Regions from separate parts of the Shewanella sp. DC2-4 genome, predicted to be linked through region 2. Evidence: predicted binding sites of a transcription regulator. Region 2 holds the regulator's gene; each other region holds the start of a gene.
The links. The regulator sigma-54, encoded in region 2, starts transcription at its own class of promoters, with help from an activator protein. The targets are predictions, from matches to a motif close to GTTGGCACGNNNNTNGNNT.
Positions count from the first base shown of each region.

Region 1 (2,196 bases), 2.6 Mb from region 2:
ATCTTGAGTTAACTGCTGGCTTTTGGCTTCCGGTACTATTGACTCTTTTGGCAAACGTATGCCGTCAAGAAACGGATTACCCGTTGAACTGGTTGATGAATTCGTCGTAACGGCATTTGGCTGACTCTTATTTTGAGCCGTCTGCGCCGACGCTTGGTTAATTTGATTAATGAGGCTCACAGCTTACCTCCTAAGTAACACATGTTATTTACCCATCCCAAGTGTTTGTTGCAGCATAGACTTAGCTGCTTCAGCGACTTGAACATTCATTTGATATGAGCGCGAAGCAGAAATCATATCTGCCATTTCTTCCATAACATTAACATTCGGTTTATAAATAAAGCCGTCCGCATCCGCCATAGGATGATCGGGCGAGTATTCTTTCAGTAGTGGTTTATCACTTTCTACAATGCCTTTTACTGCAACGCCTTGAGAAGCTTGTTGCTGACTTTGGGCTTTAGCCATTTCGGCTTCAAAAATGGGATGACGGGAACGATAGGTCTTATCTACACTACTCGAGACGGAATCCGCGTTGGCTATGTTGCTCGCGGTGGTGTTTAGCCTGACCGATTGAGCAGACATTCCCGAGCCAGCAACATCAAATATGCTAAATAAACTCATGATTAATCCCCTCTCAACGCTTTCTTCATGCCACTAAACTTACTATCTAAAAAACCTAGCGACATTTGATATTCAAGTGCATTTTGCATGAATGCCGATTGTTCCTGTTGGATATCAACAGTATTACCATCACCGGTATCGGGTTGATTTGGCACACGGAACTTAACAAATTGCCCAGTCAACTCCGCAAGCCCAAAATGCTTATCTGGCTCTTGCATTTCAAGACTATTTCGCTGCTGCTGTTGGCCTCGAGCGGCCTGCATTGCCGCAGAAAAATCAACATCGCGGGCTTTGTAATGTGGCGTATCTGCGTTAGCGATATTGCTTGAAATGACTTCAGCCCGCTGCGCTCTAATACCGAGAGTGTATTGATGCACACCCAGTGCATTATCAAAATTGATCGCCATAAAATTGCCTCCTCGTGTTCTCACGAAAATAAAGCAATTCATGTGCCAACATCAGGAAAATTTTGAGAATAACAACAAGGATGAGCAAGTGATGGGTAAAAAATTACCGACAATTGTCGGTAATTTTCTTTAGAGCGGCTGAGTTAAGTCTTTTTCTGGTAATAAATGCCAGGGTTACAACGAACCATATCAAACTCGTCCGTTAAACCAGCGATAGATTCTGATGCACCGAGAAATAAAATTCCTTTGGGATTGAGAGCGGCAGCGAATTGCCGCAAAATTTTTGCCTTTGCCTCTGGTGCAAAATAAATCAGCACATTGCGGCAAAAGATAATGTCGAACTTGCCAAGCAGACTATAACTCTCAAGCAAATTATGCGCTCTAAAGTTCACCAACCGCTTCACATTATCCTTTAACTTCATATTACCTGAAGGTAATGCATCAAAAAACTGACGCTTACGTTCTTCAGATAAACCACGCGCTAATGCCAAACTATCGTACTCGGCATTTTTGCAGCGTTCCAACATGGAAGGAGATAGATCCGTTGCTTGAATCGAAGCACTACCAGCCAAGGCACCAGGCTTCTTCTGTTGATACTCAAGAATAGTCATAGCCAATGAGTACGGCTCTTGGCCTGACGAGCAAGCCGCAGACCAAATTTTAAGTGGACGCCCCAGACGACTGTATTCAGGTAGTAGGACATTATTCAACAACTCAAATGGATAACGATCACGGAACCAAAGGGTTTCATTGGTCGTCATAGCATCGATCACTTCAGCTCTGAGCGCACGCTCAGTAGGCTTCATCGAATGCTTAACCACATCAGATAAGGATGGCAGGTTATATTTGCCCATCAAAGGAGCAAGACGACTGCGCACAAGATATTGCTTATTTTCACCCAGTACGATGCCGCTGTGTTGCTCTAAGAACAACCTAAATTGATTATATTCAGCCTCAGCGAGTGATTTATTTGGCACATTCACATCCTAAATCCTATAGCAAGCACCAAAATCAGTGCGAAACCATCATGTTATAAAGTCGAGATTATAGCGTAAAGCGTATCTAGGTACTAACCGACAGCAATTACAAACTTAAATGCTTATTCACAGCAGCGGCCAGTTCGTCGGGATTAAACTTAGCGATAAAGTCATTAGCCCCCACTTTTTGA
Region 1 covers NZ_JABRVR010000002.1:1,088,835-1,091,030, reverse strand. Annotated here, with positions in the region: gene flgD (flagellar hook assembly protein FlgD) at 1-180, opposite strand, end outside; gene flgC (flagellar basal body rod protein FlgC) at 205-621, opposite strand; gene flgB (flagellar basal body rod protein FlgB) at 624-1,028, opposite strand; gene HQQ92_RS05540 (protein-glutamate O-methyltransferase CheR) at 1,172-2,011, opposite strand; gene HQQ92_RS05535 (chemotaxis protein CheV) at 2,112-2,196, opposite strand, start outside.
Region 1: the regulator sigma-54 is predicted to act here: its motif matches at 1,060-1,078, upstream of flgB (flagellar basal body rod protein FlgB).

Region 2 (2,196 bases):
ACGATGATGATTTAACCGCAGATCCTATGCATCTGCGTGCCCGCAAAGGCATAGGTTACTTACCGCAAGAAGCCAGTATCTTTCGTAAGCTAACTGTTCATGACAACATCATGGCCGTACTGCAAACTCGTAAAGAACTTAAAAACGAAGAACGAGAAGAAGAACTAGAACATCTGCTCGAAGAGTTTCATATCACCCACATCCGTGACAGCCAAGGCATGTCATTGTCGGGTGGCGAACGTCGTCGCGTCGAAATTGCGCGGGCTTTAGCCGCTAATCCTAAGTTCATTTTGCTCGATGAACCGTTTGCCGGCGTCGATCCTATTTCGGTTATCGACATCAAGAAGATTATCGAACAACTCAAAAGTCGCGGCCTTGGCGTACTGATCACAGACCATAATGTCCGCGAGACATTAGATGTATGTGAACATGCTTATATTGTGAGTCACGGAAACCTGATTGCCGAAGGAACTCCAGCAGAGATCTTAGACAATCAGCAAGTTAGGGCTGTGTACTTAGGTGAACAATTCAGGCTATAGTTAATCGAGCGAAGCCAATGGAGGCAATTTATACCGCCATTGGGCTTCACTCAAGATAATAATAAGCGACCTCATCCAACAATAATAACGTAGGGATCAGCGGTAACATGAAAGCGTCACTCCAGCTCAAACTGGGTCAACAGTTAACCATGACGCCACAACTACAACAGGCTATACGTCTGTTGCAACTGTCGTCATTAGAACTGCAGCAAGAGATCCAGCAAGCATTAGATTCTAATCCCCTTCTCGAGCTGGAAGAGGATCAATTCGACGCCACTAAAACCCCTGTAAACCAAACGCTATCCGATACGGATTTCAGTGAATCTAGCACTCTGCCACCAGAAAAAGACAGCTCCACCATAGATACGGCAGAGTCGCTAACCAAAGAATCCATGCCCGATGAGCTCCCCATGGACACCACATGGGATGAAGTGTTTACCGCCTCCCCAAACTCAGGCCCCGGCGGCAGTCGTGAAGACGATATGCCCTTCCAAGGCGAGACCAGTGAAGGTTTGTACGAACACTTAGAATGGCAAAAAAACCTCACGCCGTTTTCTGAAACCGATTTAGCCATTGCCACCGCCATTATTGATGCCATCGACGATCAGGGCTATCTCACCCAAAGCACTGAAGAAATTCTCGAAGCCATGGGCAATCCTGAAGTTGAGCTTGACGAAGTCGAAGCCGTACTCAAGCGTATTCAGCATTTTGATCCCATAGGCGTTGCCGCCCGCGATTTAAGTGAATGCCTGCTGATCCAACTGTCGCATTTCGCCGCTGATACTCCCAACCTAGAAAACGCCCGTATGCTGATCAAAGATCATTTAGATCTGATCGCCGCCCGTGATTTTAGGTTATTGATGCGTAAGACTAAATTAAAAGAAGATGAATTAAGGGATGGTATAGCACTTATCCAAACCCTCAATCCTCGCCCAGGTTTGTTGATCACGCCCAATAATGACGAATACGTTATCCCAGATGTGTCTGTGTCGAAGAAAAATGGCCGCTGGGTCGTTGAGCTTAATCCTGACTGCATGCCAAAAATCAATGTAAATCAACATTATGCTTCTATGGCACGCAGTACCAAAAACCAAGCCGATAGCCAATTTATTCGCGGCCATCTGCAAGAGGCTAAATGGTTTATTAAGAGCTTAGAAAGCCGTAACGATACTTTGCTTAAAGTTGCTAATTGCATAGTGCAATATCAGCAAGGTTTCTTTGAGTATGGTGAAGAAGCCATGAAGCCTATGGTGCTTAACGATATTGCCGAAGCGGTAGAAATGCATGAGTCCACCATCTCACGGGTCACAACTCAAAAATACATGCATACCCCTAAGGGACTTTTTGAACTAAAATACTTCTTCTCTAGCCACGTCGGTACTGACGATGGTGGTGAGTGCTCATCCACAGCAATCAGAGCCTTTATAAAGAAACTGGTGGCAGCGGAAAACCAGAAAAAACCATTAAGCGATAGTAAGATGGCACAACTTCTGGCAGAACAAGGGATCAACGTAGCCCGCAGAACCATTGCGAAGTACCGAGAGGCTATGCTTATTCCACCTTCTAATCAGCGTAAAAGTTTATAACCTACAGTGGATATCGGAGGACGTTTCTATGCAAATAAACCTAAGTGGACACCATGTCGAAATTACCGAAT
Region 2 covers NZ_JABRVR010000002.1:3,665,783-3,667,978, forward strand. Annotated here, with positions in the region: gene lptB (LPS export ABC transporter ATP-binding protein) at 1-539, shown strand, start outside; gene HQQ92_RS16730 (RNA polymerase factor sigma-54) at 647-2,125, shown strand; gene hpf (ribosome hibernation promoting factor) at 2,154-2,196, shown strand, end outside.

Region 3 (2,196 bases), 2.6 Mb from region 2:
TAGCATCTTTCAGTAATAGGTTAGCAGCCAAATCGGAATTGGGACTCCCATCAAGATCACTTTCTGTTACAGATGTTGTATCTAATGGTTCAGATGAAATTGAAGAGCCTAAGGTATTCAGGTCGAAAGTATTTCCCGAGGTAGCGATATTACCCGTATTGGGACTATTCACTGTCGAGCTGCTAGTCGTTGCTTTTGCCGCAGTGTTGGTTGCCGACTTTATCGTTGCACTGTTCGCTAAGCCCGCTTGATTAATCACAGCATTAAGTGTGACATCATTCTCAACTAAAGACTCATCTATGCTCACCCCGACTTCAGTGGCAGAGACAAGCTCAGTGTCTTCTAAAGGTAATTCTGAAGCGTCATCGGTCAAATTTGGATCAATCACAGCATCACTATCCGCTGACGCTTCAAGTATATTTGGGTCTATGGGAAGAATATGTACGAGTGACTTATCAGTCAAAGAAGATGGTTTCACGTCATCTGCGATTGAAATTGCTGCCATATCTGGGCTAGTAGAAACTAACTTTTGTAATTCAGCAGAAAAACCCGCTTCATCGGCATCTATATCTGATGCCAGTTCAATCTCAGCAGAAACAGTAGATGCCAATGCTGAGCCGGTTAATAAAGCTGATGAAGTATCAATATTTTCTTCACCAGTTATATCTTCTTCAGCATTTAAAAATGCTAGCGGCAAACTATCTCCATCTGATGCCGTTTTCTTCATATCATTTGCCATGCTAATTTGGGCAAAAATGAGATTCACGTCGGCGTCATCAGTTGATATATCGTCATCTTTTACTTTATCAGCAGAGGTAACCTGCACAGCATCATCAGTGTTAGCAATGGTTTTTTTAGACGCAGAAATAGAAAATGAGCTAGCGGTGACTGACGCAAGTGTAGATGAAAAGTCTTCATTATTAGACTCTTGGGAAGATGTCTTAGCGGAATTGGCCGCAGAGTTGCCTGTTTTACTTAACAGGATATTGGTCATTTGTTGCATAAGTGCTCCCAAACATCACCCAGCAAAAAAAGAAATGGCTAGGTAGAAACGTCAATTAAACACTGCGGTTGCAGGGTCATGGACTAAATCAAAGCAAATAAGATGCCAAAACATCAGATTTTACGACAGCATATCGAAAAGAATTAACACTGAGAGGTGCCGAATTGATGCTTATGCCATCAATACAAAAAAACTAAAGAGCCTATCCGGCTAGCGAGCAGTAAAGATGCCTATCATTTCACTAACGTTGATGACGGCGATAAAATTGCTGGGAAGCAAATTCATCGGTCATTTTTTGCTCCCTTTTTTGTTCAACCACTTGACGCTTCTTCTCTTTACTGGCTAAGAGTAATTCTACTGCCTTACGTTTTTTTTGCTTTTCCAACCAATGTTGTTGTCGATATTCTTTTTGCTTTTCACCGTCGGCTACGACGTGATTTTGCTGGATAATAGCGTCATCGATCTGACGAATAAAACGGTGAAACTGGTGATAGTGACTAGCACTGATGGCTTGACCTTGCTGGGATTGCATTTGCTTCATGTATTCTAAGCGATAGTTATTCAGAGCACTGAGTTGATTCAACCGTTTTTGACACTCTAACTGCGCAGATTTTAACAATAACGCCGCTTGTTCTTCGGCATCATTGGCAAGCTTTAACACTAACAACAAGGGATCGGCGTTAGCCATACTAGACCTCGATTAATTCGATGACGCCATTATTTGCACTGTGCAGCAAGTTGCCCAAGCATGACTTGGCTATCGGCAAAGCTAAATGCATCACGCATGGTTTGGCGCAAAAAAGCATTCATTGCTGGCTGCAGTCGTATCGCATTATCAATGCGAGGATCGCTTCCTTGGGCATAGGCCCCAATAGAAATCAAATCTCGATTTTGCTGATACAAGGAATAGGTTTGTTTCACGCGGCGCATGGCTTCCAAATGTTCATTGGAGATCACCATAGGCGCGACTCGGCTAATAGAAGCTTCAATATCAATCGCAGGATAGTGCCCCGAATCCGCAAGCGAACGTGACAAGACTATGTGGCCATCGAGGATCGCCCGCGAAGCATCGGCAATCGGATCCTGTTGATCATCCCCTTCCGTCAGCACAGTATAAAATGCCGTAATTGAACCTTGTCCAGGGCCACCGTTTCCGGCGCGCTCAACTAAACGTGGCAATTTTGCAAACACAG
Region 3 covers NZ_JABRVR010000002.1:1,115,005-1,117,200, reverse strand. Annotated here, with positions in the region: gene HQQ92_RS05675 (flagellar hook-length control protein FliK) at 1-1,003, opposite strand, end outside; gene fliJ (flagellar export protein FliJ) at 1,245-1,691, opposite strand; gene fliI (flagellar protein export ATPase FliI) at 1,721-2,196, opposite strand, start outside.
Region 3: the regulator sigma-54 is predicted to act here: its motif matches at 1,095-1,113, upstream of HQQ92_RS05675 (flagellar hook-length control protein FliK).

Region 4 (2,196 bases), 850 kb from region 2:
ATCAGCATAAGATTTCGACAAGGAGAGTGTCATGCAAGTTAGCAAAATCACTGGGAAATTTGATGTTAAGCTCACTCCTGATAGCCCCTATGCTACTGGCATTGGTGGTGTGACCCTAGGGCGTATGGGCTTAGATAAAACCTTTTATGGCGAGCTTGAGGGGCGCAGCAAGGGGGAAATGCTCAGTGCTATGACGTCAGTCAAGGGCTCTGCTGGCTATGTGGCCATTGAACAAGTGGTTGGTAATTTGTGCGGTAAGCAGGGCAGTTTTGTATTACAACATTTTGGCATTATGACCGATGGACAAAATCGTCTGATCTTAGAAGTGATACCCCATTCTGGGGCGGGGGAGTTGCAGGGGTTAACTGGCACTATGACCATCAATATTGAGAATGGCCAACATTTTTATGCATTCCAGTTTGGCTTTGAAGCTTAGTTTGGCTTTGAAGCTTGAATAACGCCTGTGTTTTAGCTCAGTTTTCTGTAACTCTTCTCCTTTATGATCATTCGAGTCATCTTAATTCACCCCTCTTAATTTAAGCGAGTAAGTCTTTTCGATTGAGTCTGAAAATGGACATAAAAAAAACCAGCTGAGGCTGGTTTTTTTGATTCTTTTTTCATAAAGCACTATCGAACCTTTAGTCTAGATCGGCGTGCTGTTACTTAAAATACGTTTAATTTAAAAAATGCCGTTGTCGCGAGAGTTAAGACACTTTTTTAACCACTTTAATTTTATCAACGACCTTTTTCACATCGTCGGTATTTTCGGCAATTTTCAGTGCTAGTTGACGTTCGGCATCGCTGGCAACTTCACCTTTCAATGTCACTATGCCATTGGCAACATCCACATTAATTTGGGTGCCGGATACGTCAGTTGAAAACAGTAAACGCGTTTTGATGACTGTGGCAACTTTAGAGTCAGTTAAGGTGGCAACAACTTCACTGGTGCCTTCTTTTTCATTCATCACAGTGAGTTGGTTATCGACATCTTTCACCCCATCTAAGCTCTTGATGAGCTCTGTGGCGAGGGCTTTATCCACACTGCTTTCCACTTTACCTGTTAACGTCACTTTACCATCTTTGACATCTGTAATGATGTCGAAGGAATTGAGATTCGTGTTGAGCAGTAAAGTGGTTTCTGCTTTACCATCGATCCACGCATCCTTGGTTCCGCCTTTCCAATCTTGGGCGGCAGCCACATTTAAACTGATTGAACCGACAAGTAAAGCCACTAGTACTGATGCTGTTGTAGTTTTCATAATCATATCCTCCGTTGTTTTCTCGAAGCTAGATAATGCGCCAATCGTGCCAATGTTTTTAAGGTAATGATTTTTAATGTTTAAATTGTTTTATCTGGCGTTTTTATACCTTGGCATTTTCCTTTAGGTCGGTCTTTTTTACCGACAAAATGTAATTTTTTCTGGCATGCTGAGCCATCATTCGAGCATAAAAAACCGCACTCATCAGTGCGGTATTATGTCTGTAATAAAAGTGGAGGGGAGTCGGTTAAATATGGCTCACTTAGCGACAGGGAATTAATGGTGATTGAGCGATCCCGTACCGTCGTAACTCATTTGCAGCCAAGCGGCGCCTTCTGCAAGTTGGTTTGCAAGTTGTGGCTGATGCGCTTGCCTTACTGCTTGTTTTATTTGGATTAGCACTTGCTGTTCTATGTCGACAAGGGCGGTCATAGCCTGCGAAATTTGGCACTGTTGCAACAATTCTGTTGCTTGAGTATAAGTGACGGGCACGGTGTGACTTAGGCCATTAATTGGCTCGTCAGCCAAACGTCTCAGCTGTTCAAACCGAGTTAACATTCGTTGGTGGATGTTAGCTTTGGCGGAAAAAACACGCTTAAGATTATAGTCTTCGACATACCTCCTCGCTTGGTTGTAAAATGTGAGTCCTTCCTGATTCAGCTTGATGATTTCATCGATCAACATGATATCGGCGCGGATATCAGTCTGATGTTGCACAACATTAGACTTCATTATGGGCCTCCTAATGCCAGTGTTCGACATAGATTGTTTAACTGCTTGGGTAAACTGATTTTGTTTCGTTCAGCTACCATGCATATTCTGTTCTCGTTTTTAATGATATTTTAACAGGCTGATTTTTAGACTGATATTCTCAGTTCATCGAGATATCATCTTAGAACATCGGCAACTATTACCGTTGCTGTTGTTAAAATTTCAT
Region 4 covers NZ_JABRVR010000002.1:2,812,561-2,814,756, reverse strand. Annotated here, with positions in the region: gene HQQ92_RS13110 (DUF3224 domain-containing protein) at 32-436, shown strand; gene HQQ92_RS13105 (BON domain-containing protein) at 705-1,259, opposite strand; gene HQQ92_RS13100 (hypothetical protein) at 1,536-1,991, opposite strand.
Region 4: the regulator sigma-54 is predicted to act here: its motif matches at 1,295-1,313, upstream of HQQ92_RS13105 (BON domain-containing protein).